Regions from separate parts of the Diaphorobacter limosus genome, predicted to be linked through region 2. Evidence: riboswitches for the same ligand, from Rfam matches in the RefSeq annotation. Region 2 holds a riboswitch; the other holds the start of a gene.

Region 1 (7,181 bases), 890 kb from region 2:
CGGCGATCTTGTAGGCGATGATGCCCTGCTTGACGTCGTCGCGGTCGGGCAGGCCCAGGTGCTCCTTGGGCGTCACGTAGCACAGCATGGCCGTGCCCATCCAGCCGATCATGGCGGCACCAATGGCACTGGCGATGTGGTCGTAGCCGGGGGCGATGTCGATGGTCAAGGGGCCGAGGGTGTAGAACGGCGCCTCGTGGCAGGTTTTCAGCTGCTCCGTCATGTTGGCCTGGATCATGTGCATGGGCACATGGCCGGGGCCTTCGATCATGGTCTGCACGTCGTGCTTCCAGGCGATTTGCGTCAGCTCGCCCAGGGTGTGCAGCTCGGCAAACTGCGCCTCGTCATTGGCGTCGCTGGCGCAGCCGGGGCGCAGGCCGTCGCCCAGGCTGAACGACACGTCGTACGCCTTCATGATGTCGCAGATGTCCTCGAAGTGCGTGTAGAGGAAGCTCTCGCGGTGGTGCGCCATGCACCACTTGGCCATGATGGAGCCGCCGCGCGAGACGATGCCGGTGCGCCGCTGCGCCGTCAGGTGGATATAGGCCAGGCGCACGCCCGCGTGGATGGTGAAGTAGTCCACGCCCTGCTCGGCCTGCTCGATCAGCGTGTCGCGGAAGATTTCCCAGCTCAGGTCTTCGGCAATGCCGCCCACCTTTTCCAGCGCCTGGTAGATGGGCACGGTGCCGATCGGCACGGGCGAGTTGCGCACGATCCAGTCGCGCGTGGTGTGGATGTTCTTGCCGGTCGAGAGATCCATCACGTTGTCTGCGCCCCAGCGAATGGCCCAGACCAGTTTTTCCACCTCTTCCTCGATGCTGGACGTGACGGCGGAATTGCCGATGTTGGCGTTGATCTTGACGAGGAAGTTGCGGCCAATGGCCATCGGCTCCACCTCGGGGTGGTTGATGTTGGCCGGGATGATGGCGCGGCCCCGCGCCACCTCGTCGCGCACGAATTCGGGGGTGATGATCTTCGGGATCAGCGCGCCCATGGGGTTGCCGGCCAGGCGCTTTTCGCGCGCGGCGTCTGCCATGTACTGCGCCATCCACTCGCGCTTGCCGTTTTCGCGCAGCGCCACGTATTCCATCTCGGGAGTGATGATGCCCTTCTTCGCGTAGTGCATCTGCGTGACGTTGGCGCCGGCCTTGGCGCGCAGGGGCTGGCGTTGCAGGGCCGCGGCCTCTTGGCGCAGCTGGGCCAGGCGGGCGGCGTCCTCGCTCTTGCTGCCATCGTCCAGCGCCACGGGTTTGCGGCCCTCATACCGCTCGGTGTCGCCGCGCTCGGCAATCCAGGCGCCGCGCACGCTTTGCAGGCCCTGCTTCACGTCGATGATGGCGGCGGGGTCGGTGTAGGGGCCGGAGGTGTCATAGACGCTGACGACCTCGCCGTTGGTGAGGGCAATGTCGCGCACCGGCACACGCAGATCCGCGCGGCTGCCGGTGATGAAGGACTTGGTGGAGGCGGGAAAGGACTCGCGCGTGCGGGCGAGCAAGGTGGCGAAGCTGTCAGGGGCGTTCATGGCGGGCATTCCTCAAAGGCTGGGGGATGGAATGCTCCGCAATCGGCGGGACGAAGGCGCGCTCTACGGCGCACTCCCCCATCCCACTGCAGCTCTTCTTACGCTGGTACTAACCAGATCAAGTTCGCGGTTTTGGCGGGTTGGCCCACCATCTCAGCACGCCCAAACGTGCACCCCGGAGCAAGGCGCAGTATACGGCCTGGCGCGCCGCGCACTATATGCGTTCCAGTATCAACACCAGGAAGAACATGGCCGCCGCGATGGCGATCCACTTGATGATCACCAGCCCGAAGCGCTTGTAGCGCTGCTGGCCCGTGGCGGCGAAATAAGCGAATGCGACGCCAGCCGCGAGCAGCAGCAGCATCACGGCCCAGCGCATGATCAGCATGGCCGGCGACTCACCAGGCGCGCGCCGGCTGGGCAAAGCCCGCGGGTGCCTGGCGCTCGCTGTCAAAGCTGACGATCTCCCAGGCGTCTTCCTGCGCCAGCAGCGCGCGCAGCAGCTGATTGTTCATGCCGTGGCCGCTGCGAAACGCGCTGTAGGCCGCCAGCAGCGGCTTACCCACCAGGTACAGGTCGCCCATTGCGTCCAGGATCTTGTGCCGGGCGAACTCGGCGTCGTAGCGCAGGCCGTCGGCGTTCAGCACCTTGTAGTCGTCCATGACGATGGCGTTGTCCAGCCCACCGCCCAGCGCCAGGCCACTGGAGCGCAGCATCTCCACGTCCTTGGTGAAGCCGAAGGTGCGCGCGCGCGCGATGTCGCGGGCGTAGTTGCCGCTACCCAGATCAAACTCCACGCACTGCCCGGTGGAATCGACCGCCGGATGGGCAAAGTCGATCTCGAAGCGCAGCTTGAAGCCGTGGTAGGGCTCCAGGCGAGCCCATTTCAGCTGGTCGCCCTGGCCCTCGCGCACCTCCACCGCGCGCTTGACGCGGATGAAGCGCTTGGGCGCGTTCTGCAGCTCCACGCCGGCGCTTTGCAGCAGGAACACGAACGAGGCCGAGGAGCCATCGAGGATGGGCACCTCCTCGGCCGTGATGTCGATGTACAGGTTGTCCAGCCCCAGGCCGGCGCAGGCCGACATCAAATGCTCCACGGTATGCACCTTGGCCCCGCCCGCGCCGATGGTGGAAGCCATGCGCGTATCCACCACCGCCTGGGCGTTGATGGCAATGTCCACCGGCTCGGGCAGATCGACGCGGCGGAACACGATGCCCGTGTCTGCTTGAGCCGGGCGCAACGTCAGCTCGACCCGCTGGCCGCTGTGCAGACCCACGCCGACGGCACGGGTCAGGGTCTTGATGGTGCGTTGCTGGAGCATAACCTTGCGATTTTAGTCGGCGCTCCTCAGTCTTGCTGCCGCCTTGGGGCTTTCCCCTCGATGCTTGACTTGAGTGCTTGAATTTCAGTACTTGAATAAAACCACCTGCGGACTCACCAGCTCTTCTTCCAGCAGCTTGAGCACGGCCGCTTTGTGCTGGGCCGTCATCTTGGAGGCATGGCTCGCCACGCTGATGGCTGCAACATGGTTGGCTTGCACACAGATGGCGACACCAACGCCGATCGCACCTGTCGTAAGCAGGTTCACGGTCTCGGAGCGGCGCAGTCTCCGCGTATGCACCACCATCTGCCGCAAGCGCTCCTCTGAGATTCCTGCCGCCTCGTAGTCAAGACTGCGGCGTTGGTATATCTGCTCGAGTTCTTTGTCGCGCAGGGTGGCGGCAAGCGCCAGGCTGGCCGTGCCCTGCCCCAACAGGCGGATCTGGCCCGTCATCAGACTATGTGCGTGCAATGGGTGGTCGCCTACTTCCACATGCAGGCAATGCGCAAAATCGCCGATGCGGACGATGAGAAATACCGAATCTCCAGTGCGACTGGCTATACGTTTCATCGCCGGGCGGCACGCCTCGAAGATGGGTGGTTTTGTCATGGCCGCCATGCCGGTGAACATGGCCTCCACACCTAGCCGATAGCGGCCGCTGTGTTCATCCCTCGCGGCAAACCCTGACTCGGTCAACACCATCAGCAGCCGCCTTGCTGTCGTTCTATTGAGACCGGACAGCTGCGCCAATTCATTGATGGCCAAGCCTTGGACGTGGTGGCAGGCAATCAAGCGCAAGACAGCAACCAGGCGCGCGGGGCTTTGCGCTCCGGGAAAACCTGAGTTCATATCGTGAACAAGCTGCCCGTCTACCTTTGTCATCCCAGCGCTCCCGGCCCATAGTGCATTGTCCCGGCCCATAGTGCATTGGTCAGCCCCGTTGTCCCCGGGGCGTCAATACAGCTTCAGAAAACATGGCACCCGTCAGCAGGAGTATGAGATGAGCACTTACCGGCCCGTACACACCCCCCACATACCACCCGTCGTTGACGATGGGAAAGCGCCCCGCTGGACACGGCGCCCCCCGCAGTCGAACTGGGGAGACTTTGGCCCGGAAGATCAATATGGCCGCCTGAACTACCTGGACGCGGAAAAGGTGAAGCAAGCCGCGCAAGAAATCCAGACCGGGCAGCGTTTCTGTCTGAGCCTACCGTTGAACCTGCCCGGCGGCAATGCCCTCAATCCACGCCGCCACCCCCCCGTCATCAAGCCCTCCATGCGCCCGCTGGGCCCCGGAATGAATTTTGCGTTGTCACAAGAAAACCCAAACTACACCGACGTGGTAAGTGACGACTACGCACAAATTTACCTGCAGTACTCGACCCAATGGGATGCTCTGTCGCATGTCGGCAGCCATTTCGATATCAATAGCGACGGCATCGACGAACTGGTCTATTACAACGGCTTTCAGGCGGGCATCGACATTCTGGCGCCCAAGGACTTGCCCGGCATGGATGGCCAGTCACGTGCCAAGGCGCTGGGCGTGGAGCGCCTGGCCGAGCAGGCCATCCAGGGCCGCGGGGTATTGGTCAATCTGCGCAAGCATTTTGGTGATGGTCACACCCTGGTCACCGGCAAGATGCTCAAGCAGGTACTGGAGCGTGACGGCATTGAGATCAGTAAGGGTGACATCGTGGCGCTGTACACCGGCTTTTCCGAGCTGCTCATAGCCTGCAACGGGCAGCCCCGCGCCGACATGGCCGAGACTGTCTGCGCGGTACTCGACGGCCGCGACCCGGAGCTGCAGCAATGGATCATCGACAGCCACATCGCTTGCCTGGTGGCAGACAACTATGGCATCGAAGCCGTTCCCGGCCGCCCCATGGACGGTTCCTGCGCCTTCCTGCCTCTGCATGAACTGTGCCTGTTCAAGCTGGGCATGCCGTTTGGGGAGTTGTGGTACCTACACGAGCTGGCGCGATGGCTTGAAAATAAAGGGCGCTACCGTTTCATGCTTACCGCTCCCGCCTTGCGCTTGCCCGGCGCGGTGGGATCTCCAGTGACGCCGGTCGCCACGGTATGAGGATGGCATCCATGACCAAGAGCGCAGCAACAACCCCCATGGCTACGCGCCCCGCCACCCTGAGCGGCATGCTGGCCTCGGCCCCCGGCGATGCGATTGCACTGACCTTTGAAGGTCAAACGCTTACCTACGACGAGTTGCGCGATCAGGTGGCGCACATGGCCAGTGGCCTGCGCCAACAAGGGTTGCAAGCCGGCGACGTGTTGGGTATCTGGCTGCCCAACACACCACGTTGGCTGATCCTGCACCTGGCCTGCGCCTCACTGGGCGTGGCCAGCCTCAGCCTGAATCTCAAACTCGGAGTGAAGGAGCTTGTCAGCTTCATAGACCGCTCCCAATGCAAAGCCTTGGCGTTTGACCGCGACATCGTGAACGCGCACGCACCAGTCAATGATGCACAAGCTGCGCACAACGCTGCCTTTTTGGCTGGTAACAGCCTGGCGCAGGTGTGGCAACAACATGCTGGCTCGTTACGCTGGTTGGTTGATGCGACGGTGAACACGGCGGCTGTTAATGCTCCTGGTTGGCCGGCATTGGCCGAGCAGATTCCCAGTGTCACGCACTGCACGCCCATGTGGGCCGCTTGGACATCCTTGGAGACAACACCCGTTGCTACGGTAGCGGACGATTCGGCAACTCTTGCACAAAGGCCCTGCATCATCCTGTCATCGTCCGGGACAACCAGCATGCCCAAGCTGATTGTTCACAGCCAGTCCAATGTCGCCCTGCATGCGCAGGATGCAGCGCCTGCCTTCGGGGCCGATGCCAGTTGCAGCACCTTGCTGGCGTTGCCCATATGCGGCGCCTTTGGCTACACCGCGGCGATGATGACGCTGGCAGCCGGTGCCACGCTGGTGCTGCATGAAGTCTTCCAGCCCGCGCAGGCAGCGGTCACCCTGCAGCAACTCGCCATCACACACATGTTCGGTACCAACGACATGGTGGACAAAATGATCGCCCCTCTGACCGCAGGCTGGCAGCCCAAAGCTCTGCGATTTTTCGGCCATGCCAACTTCGTGCCTGGTCTCGATGAGCTGCCCGCACAAGCCCAGCGCCTGGGCATACCCATGGTGGGTTGCTTTGGTATGAGCGAAATCCTGGCGCTGTTCGCCCACCAGGATCCGGCCGCCCCCCTGGAACGCCGTGCCCAGGCTGGCGGTATTCCCGTCACAGCCACAGCCCAGGTGCGCGCCCGCCTGGTTGAGACAGGTGAGCTGGCTGCCCCTATGGAGCCGGGGGAGCTGGAATTTCGCGGACCCTACATGATGCAGGGCTACCTGGGCAACGCCGAGGCCACAGCCAAGGCATTCACTGACGACGGTTTTCTGCGCTCTGGCGATCTGGGTTATGTCAATGGCGATGGCGGATTCACCCATGTCTCGCGCCTGGGCGATGTGCTGCGCATCGGGGGTTTTTTGGTTGACCCTGCGGAGATTGAAGAGGCCGTGCTCAGCGCCAGTGGTGCCAATGCCTGCCAAGTGGTTGCAGTAAATGCGGCAGGCAGTTCACGGCCGGTAGCGTTTGTCGTTCTTGATACGGGCAGTGCCATTGACGAAGACGCCATCAAGACCCAACTGCAGCAACAGATAGCGCGCTACAAGGTGCCGATTCGCATCCTCACCGTAGAGAGCTTTCCCTACACCATGGGACCCAACGGCATGAAGGTGAAACGCAATGAGTTGCGGGATCTCGCACAGACACTGCTTGCACAGGAGGCTTCAAAGTGAAGCCGAGTTGGATCCTTTGCCAACACCCTGTGTCATGCCCGGCAGCTCTGTGCCTTCAGTGTGCAGACCTATTGGCGCCCCGGATTAGCTGAAAGGCATGGCATGACGACCACCAACGCCAACCAGCGCATTCTCATCACGGGCGCCAGCCGTGGCATTGGCCGAGCCGCCATGCGCTATCTTGCCCATGCGGGCTACCAGGTCGTAGGCTTGGCACGCCACGCACCTAGTGATGCCCAGTCAGGCGAGTGCTTTGTGCAGTGCGATCTGGCGGATCTGGAGTCCGCACGTCGGATAGTCGAAAGCCTGGCCCGGGAGGGAGCTTTCTATGGGCTGGTCAACAACGCTGCCATTGCCCACACCACGAGCATCGCCGACACACGCATAGCCGACATGAACCAGGCCATGACCTTGAACGTGAATGCAGCACTGGTCTGCCTGCAGGCCTTGATGCCCGGCATGCAGCAGGCGGGCATCGGCCGGGTGGTGAATATCTCTTCACGTGCCGCGTTGGGCAAACCAAATCG
Region 2 (7,181 bases):
ACACCTGAACGGCTCGACACAATCACCAAAGCGAACTACAAGCTTTGGGGAGAAGTCGCGAAGCGAAACAACATTCGTTCGGAGTAGGCCGCGTAGGCGGCCAGAACTGTAACTTCAGCCCACCACAGCCGCTTGAAGGCCTGGATGCGTCCGTTCAAAGGGGTGGCGGCCAAATACTTGGATTCCTCCCTGGGCTGGTTCAGAACAATCCACCGTGCTCTCCACATCGTGACCAAGCCTGCTGCCCTGCGGGTTATGGACATTGGGAGCCAATCAATAGATATCGCTACTTGAGCCACTATTTTTATAGCTGCTTGCGCTTGCCAGACAATCGCTGCAGCCTTAAAAATACCTGATTAGGTACATACCCCACACACACGCAACGAGCGCAGAGGCTGGGGTTTTGTAACCGTGACGGCCCGCAGGAGCCTGGGAATCATGGCGGGCATGTCAAAGCGCCGATTGAAGCGGTACGCGAACTCGGCCAGGTAGCGAGCGGCGTACCTGGCATGGTCAAACGAGTGCAGCGTACCCGTCAGACTGGTCTTGAGATTGCCCAGCAAGGTGTTGACCCAGCGCAGCTGCGGTGTTCTGGCGCCTTGTCTGCCCCCGCCGGTGACGTGGCGTTCATGCGTAGCTGCCGCCTGCACCACTTGTGCAAAGGCCCATGTGACATCGCTGACCACATGGCAAACAGGGGCCAGATGGCCTTGGGCCCAGGGGGCCATGTCTGCGTTGGTGAAATCCACCACCGGTGTCAGGCGCATGCACAAAGGATGCCCGTCATCGCTGGTTTGTATGGCAGCAACAAAGGCTGTTTTGTTGGCCGCCTTGCGCCCGCCGTTGATGTGCCCCTCGCGTTCGCCGCCCAAGTAAGCGTCGTCGATTTCCACACGGCCTTGCAAAGGGCGCGATTCTTCGCGCAGCAGCATGGTCTGCATCAGCTTGTGCTTGAGCAGCCAGGCAGTTCGGTAGGACACGCCGATCTGGCGGCTCAGCGCCAGGGCACTGAGGGTGTTTTTGTTCTGCGTCAGCAGGTACATGGCCTGGAACCACTTGGTCAGTGGCACTTTGGTGTGCTCCATGACGGTGCCCGCAATGCTGGAGCTTTGGTAGCCGCAGACAAAGCATTCCCACAGCAGGCGCCCATGGCCGTTGCGTGTATGGAAAAACCGTTTGCAGCCGCCGTGCGCGCAGCGCCAGCCCCGCGGCCAGCGTGCTGCCACCACAGCAGCTTCGCATTGGGCCTCACTGCCGTAGCAGTCATGAAACTGCGCCCACGACAGACCATGCTGGAATTGGATGACGTTCTGGGACATCACACACCTCCTGCTGCCTCGCAATCGAGCAAAACGCTCTTGCTGGTTTGATGCCCAGAGCGAGCAGTGGTTCGTCTGAAATATGTGCCTAATCAGGTAAAAATACCTACAAAATGACCTGCTCCACCGGCGCATAGCCATGGTTCAGCGGCCCATGGCCCCGGCCCGTGTGCACCGCGGCGCCTGCGGCGATGGCGCCCAGGATGTAGCCGCGCGCCGCCTGCACGGCGGCCACCAGATCCAGGCCCAGCGCCAGCTGCGCCGCGATCGCCGACGACAGCGTGCAGCCCGTGCCGTGGCCGTTATGCGTCGCAATGCGCGCCGAAGCCAGGCGATGGTGCTCGCCCCCGGGCAGGGCCAGCAGGTCCACCACGCGCTCGCCCCGCAGGTGACCGCCCTTGAGCAGCACGGCGCGCGCGCCCAGGGCCAGCAGCTCATCCGCCGCCGCATCCAGCTCGTCCTCGCGCGTGATCTGGCGCCCCAGCAGCCAGCCGCCCTCGTCCAGGTTGGGTGTGACCAGCGCGGCCAGCGGAAACAGCTCGCGCACCAGCTGGCCCACGGTTTCCTCGGCAATCAGTCGGTCGCCGCTGGTGGCCACCATCACCGGGTCCAGCACCACATTGGGCAGCTGGTGGCGGCGTATGGCATCGGCCACCACCTGCACCACCTCGGGCGCGTGCAGCATGCCGATCTTCACGGCATCGACGCCTATGTCCTCGACCACGGCATCGATCTGCGCACGCAGGATGTCCGGGGGCACGCCGTGGATGGCGCGCACCCCCTGGGTGTTCTGCGCCGTGATGGCGGTGATGGCCGTCATGCCATAGCAGCCAAGCGCACTGAAGGTCTTGAGGTCGGCCTGAATGCCTGCGCCGCCACCGCTGTCGGAGCCAGCGATGGACAGCACGCGCGCATAACGCGGCGCCGGGGTGTTGGAGTGGTTCATGGCAAAAATTATGGCGGATGCAAGCTCTGTCCCAGGTCAATCCCATGGGCTTGCCTTCTGTGCTGTAATCCCGGCTCACGGACGAAACAGGGGTGTCCCGGCCCAACCAGGCTGGCGACTGAGAAACACCCTCCGCACCCGATCCAGGTCATGCTGGCGTGGGGAGTTTTCAACCACCAGGGCCACGCCGCCCTTGGCGCCTGTTTTGTCCCCCCACGGTTTTGATTGGATAGCGGACAAAACACCATGCAGCCACTGCTTTCTCCCTCTTCGTCGGTCACCATCCTGGGCGCGGGCCTGCTGGGCAGCCTGCTGGCCACCAGCCTGGCGCGCCAGGGCCACCGCGTGCAGGTTTTCGAGGCCGGCGGCCCCGACGGCGTGGGATCGGCCGCCTATGTGGCCGCGGCCATGGTGGCGCCTCTGGCCGAATCGGTGGTGGCCGAGGCCAGCATCGTGCGCATGGGCCAGCATGCACTCGCGCGCTGGCCGGAACTGATCGCGCCGCTGCCCGCGCCGGTGTACTGGCAGCAAAACGGCACGCTCATCGTCTGGCACCGCCAGGACGCGGGCGACGCGGCGCGCCTGCGCGGCCTGTTCGAGCATCGCCAGGCCGAGGTTGCCGGCCTGCCCGCCATGCAGCCCCTTGATGCCGCAGGTGTTGCCGCCGCCGACCCGGCCCTGGCCGGCCGCTTTTCCCAGGGCCTGCTGCTGCCGGGCGAGGGGCAGATCGACAACCGCCAGCTGTTTGCCGCGCTGGCCCAGGACATGCAGCAGCTGGGTGTGGCGGTGCATTACGACAGCCCACGCGAGCTGGGCGACTTCCGCCCCGGCGAGGCGGGCCAGAGCGACTGGCTTATCGACTGCCGTGGCCTGGGCGCACGCCAGCAATGGCAGGCGCTGCGCGGCGTACGCGGCGAGGTGGTGCGCATCCACGCGCCCGAGGTGACGCTGGCGCGGCCCACGCGCCTGGTCCACCCACGCTACTCGATCTATGTGGCGCCCAAGGAAAACCATGTGTTCGTCATCGGCGCCACCGAGATCGAGTCCGACGACCGCTCCGGCATGAGCGTGCGCTCGGCCCTGGAGCTGCTCTCGGCCGCCTACACCATCCACAGCGGCTTTGCCGAGGCGCGCATCCTGGAGCTGAGCACGCAGTGCCGCCCCACCCTGCCCGACAACCTGCCCGGGATCCGCATGCCGCGGCCGCGCGTCCTGCAGATCAACGGCATGTACCGCCACGGCTTCATGCAGGCGCCCGCGCTGCACGACGTGGCGCTGCAATGGCTGAACCAGGGACAATCGCCGCTGGCCGCCCAATTCGACCTGGCCCTGCAGGGGACCGCTGTTACATGAAGATTTTGCTGAACCAACAATCCACCGATCTGCCGGCGCAGGCCAGCGTACAGGACGCGCTCGCCCTGCTGGCACCGCGCCCGCCCTTTGCCGTGGCCGTGAACACGGTGTTCGTGCCCAAGGCGCAATACCCCAGCCACCTGTTGCAGGACGGTGACCGGGTAGAGGTGATTGCTCCCGTCACTGGTGGTTAAAACTGCCTCTAACGCCCATCAAACAAGCGCCAGCAGCTATCAATACAGGATTGAAAACATGACTACAGACCCCCTTGTCCTCTACGGCCAGAGCTTTGCCAGCCGCCTGCTGCTTGGCACGGCGCGCTACCCTTCGCCGGCCGTGCTGCAAGCGGCCGTGCAGCGCGCGCGGCCGGCCATGGTCACGGCATCGCTGCGCCGCCAGGGCATCAACGCCACCAACGCCGGCAACAGCTTCTGGGAGCTGCTCAAAAGCCTGGCCGTGCCGGTGTTGCCCAACACGGCTGGCTGCCACAGCGTGCAGGAGGCCGTGACCACGGCGCAGATGGCGCGCGAGGTCTTCGACACGCCCTGGATCAAGCTGGAGGTGATCGGCGACGACTACACCCTGCAGCCCGACACCCAGCAAACCGTGGAGGCTGCCGCCATCCTCATCAAGGACGGTTTTCAGGTACTGCCCTACTGCACCGAAGATCTGGTGCAATGCCAGCGCCTGATCGACGTGGGCTGCCAGGCCGTCATGCCCTGGGCCGCCCCGATCGGCACGGGCCGCGGCCCCATGAACCCCTACGCCCTGCAGCTGCTGCGCGAGCGCCTGAACGTGCCGCTGCTGGTGGACGCCGGCCTGGGCCTGCCCTCGCACGCCGCCCAGGTCATGGAATGGGGTTTTGACGGCGTGCTGCTGAACACGGCCGTGGCCCTGTCGCAAGACCCCGTGGCCATGGCCGGCGCCTTTGCCGACGCCGTGGCCGCCGGCCGCGCCGCGCGCCTGGCCGGTGCCATGGAGCAGCACAGCAGTGCCCAGCCCAGCACACCGGTGCTGGGCACGCCGTTCTGGCACCACGACAAGGCGCAGGCCTGAACATGAGCAACACCGTCCCCCTGCCGCCCGCCACCGAGATGCAGCAGGCCATCCTGCAGCACCACGGCGCGGCCTTCGCCGACTTTCCCGCACAACCCGCGCCCGCACCCGAGTCCGACGAGCCGGTCTACCGCGCCGCGCTGGCCGCCTGCAGCGCCCTGGGCTTCATCGCCCAGGATGCCAGCTGCCTGGCGCGCGCCTGGGCCGCACAGACGCGCCGCCTGGGGTTTTTCGATGCCGCACATTGGCCTGACGAACCTGCGGACTTTGGCCTGCAGCCACGCCCGCACGCCCAGCCCTTTGCCCCCTGCCCCCAGGCCCTTGGCCTGTACGCGGTGCTGCCCGATGCCGCCTGGGTCGGCCGCATGGCGCGCGCCGGCGTGCCCACGGTGCAGCTGCGCTACAAGAGCGACGACAGCGCGGCGATCGCCCGCGAGGTGCAGGCCGCCGTCCAGGCCGTGCAGGGCACCGATGCACTGCTGTTCATCAACGACCATTGGCGCGAGGCGATGGCCGCCGGCGCCTATGGCGCGCACCTGGGCCAGGAGGATCTGGACGCACTCACGCGCGAAGAATTGGATGAGCTGCGCGCCAGCGGCCTGCGCCTGGGCGTCAGCACCCACGGCTACGCCGAGATGCTGCGCGCCGACGCCGCCAGCCCCAGCTACATCGCCATGGGCGCGGTGTTCCCGACCACGCTGAAGAAAATGGCCACCGTGCCCCAGGGCGTGGCACGCCTGGCGGCCTATGCGCGCCTCATGCGCGGCTATCCGCAGGTGGCCATTGGCGGCATCGGTCTGGAACAGTTTGGCCAGGTGCGGGCCACGGCCGTAGGCTCCATCGCCGTGGTGCGGGCCCTGGTGAACGCCGAACAGCCCGAGGCTGCCGCCGGCCGGCTGATGCACGCTCTGCGGGCCGGGTTGTAACGCGCGGTCAGAAGCGCTTTTTGTCCATCTGATCCAGCTCGAAACGCAGTTCGAGCTTGTCGTCCTCCATGCCGAAACCCACGCCCTGCATTCGGGTGACGGCGGTAGTGGGGTGATCGTCGAATGCGATATCCGGCTGGCAGGTCTGCGACAAGTCCACGTCCAGCATGGGGCGTGGCGCCGGCTCGGGGGTCAGCACATCGTAGCCCGAAGGCATGAGCGACAGGTCTCCAGCGATCGAGTCCAGCGAACGCTCGGGCGGCAGGCTCACCTTGTTGGCCCTGGGCGTGGTGCGCGCACGCGGCGCCGGCGCGCCGCGCAGATGCGCGGGCGTGGTCTGCGCAATGGCCAGCAGCAGCAGCAGGTCATCGAAGGCGGTCAGGTCGAAACGCTCGTCGTCAGCCCCCTCGCCGCGGCGGAACAGCAGGCCGTCGAGCACGCCCATGACCTCGGGCGATGACCACAGTGCCTCGATTTCCGCCAGGGCCTCGGGGTAGTCCTCCAATGCCTGGCCCGCATGGTGAAACTGGCCAAAGCCCGGAACCCGCACGTTGAAGCGCTCCTGGAACTGCAGCCGCTGGCGATTGAAGCTCTCCGTGCGCCCCAGCATGTGGAACAGGCGCAGCGATTCCAGATAGGCCCAGGGCATGGCGTCGCCATGCTCCTCGATATGCGCGCGCAGCACGTCGATGGCCTGGTCGTGCTCGCCAATCGAGGTGAAAAACTCGGCCTGTTGCTGGATGTCGAATACCGCATCAGGCGGGAGAATCTGCTGCGCGCGCGCCGCCTTCGGCGTGGCGGGCGCCATGGCGGGCTGGATAGTGGGCTCGAACGCCGCAGGTGCAGTGGCCGCCGCCGACGGTCCCACCGGTATGGTGTCGGGGGCATCGACAGGCACATCGGGCTCATCTACCTCAGGCAGGGAGCTGGGTTGCCAGGTGTCGGCGGCATCGGGCTCCAGTGGCCAGTCGTCCTGGCCGCTCGGCCCTTCGGCCGCCACGGCGCCATGCTGCAGCGCCTCGCTGCGGGCCACCGAATGTTGCCAGGCCTGGGTTTCCTGGCGCCTGGCGCGCCGCAGCAGCCAGCCGATGCAACCCACGGCCAGTGCCAGCAGGCCACCCAGCCCATAGACCCAGGTGGCGGAAAAACTCTGTTCCTCCACCTGTGCCAAGCGTTGGCGCAGCTCGGCGGCGGCGGCCTTCTCGGCCTCGGCCTGCCTGACCTGGGCTGCGGCCTCGCCCTGCAGCTTGTCCAGAAGCGCCATGGACTCCCGCAGGTTCTCGGGCGAGGTATTCAGCGCCTTCCACAGGGCGGCAAATTCTGCACGCCTGGCCTCGTCGGGGGCCGAGACCAGCAACGGCTCTTCACGCGCCAGGCGCAAGGTCAGGGGTGTATCCAGCCACAGATCCAGCGGCTCGACGATCAGGCGTGCCGGGGCGGCCGGCACTGGCGCCAGCGCACGCGGCCTGGCGGGCCTGTCGGCGGTCTTGGCGCTGGATGGACGCGCCGGGCGCGCAGAGCCGCTGGCCAGCGCCCCCTCGCCCTCCAACCCGGCCAGGACGCGCTGGCGCGCGGCGGCAC

What was found. A riboswitch is a leader RNA that binds a small molecule or an ion and turns the genes downstream of it on or off. The one in region 2 is predicted to bind thiamine pyrophosphate.
Region 1: it holds a riboswitch for thiamine pyrophosphate, as region 2 does, so the genes downstream of both, thiC (phosphomethylpyrimidine synthase ThiC) here and P4826_RS05130 (NAD(P)/FAD-dependent oxidoreductase) in region 2, are expected to answer to the same signal.

The regions. Positions count from the first base shown of each region.
Region 1 covers NZ_CP136921.1:1,930,433-1,937,613, forward strand. Annotated here, with positions in the region: gene thiC (phosphomethylpyrimidine synthase ThiC) at 1-1,522, opposite strand, end outside; TPP riboswitch at 1,601-1,710, opposite strand; gene P4826_RS09330 (hypothetical protein) at 1,737-1,910, opposite strand; gene lpxC (UDP-3-O-acyl-N-acetylglucosamine deacetylase) at 1,921-2,844, opposite strand; gene P4826_RS09340 (IclR family transcriptional regulator) at 2,929-3,726, opposite strand; gene P4826_RS09345 (cyclase family protein) at 3,845-4,927, shown strand; gene P4826_RS09350 (AMP-binding protein) at 4,939-6,654, shown strand; gene P4826_RS09355 (SDR family oxidoreductase) at 6,757-7,181, shown strand, end outside.
Region 2 covers NZ_CP136921.1:1,042,230-1,049,410, forward strand. Annotated here, with positions in the region: gene P4826_RS05110 (Bug family tripartite tricarboxylate transporter substrate binding protein) at 1-87, shown strand, start outside; gene P4826_RS05120 (IS1595 family transposase) at 357-1,319, opposite strand; gene thiD (bifunctional hydroxymethylpyrimidine kinase/phosphomethylpyrimidine kinase) at 1,426-2,265, opposite strand; TPP riboswitch at 2,344-2,447, shown strand; gene P4826_RS05130 (NAD(P)/FAD-dependent oxidoreductase) at 2,512-3,618, shown strand; gene thiS (sulfur carrier protein ThiS) at 3,615-3,812, shown strand; gene P4826_RS05140 (thiazole synthase) at 3,871-4,674, shown strand; gene P4826_RS05145 (thiamine phosphate synthase) at 4,677-5,600, shown strand; gene P4826_RS05150 (type IV pilus assembly protein FimV) at 5,608-7,181, opposite strand, start outside.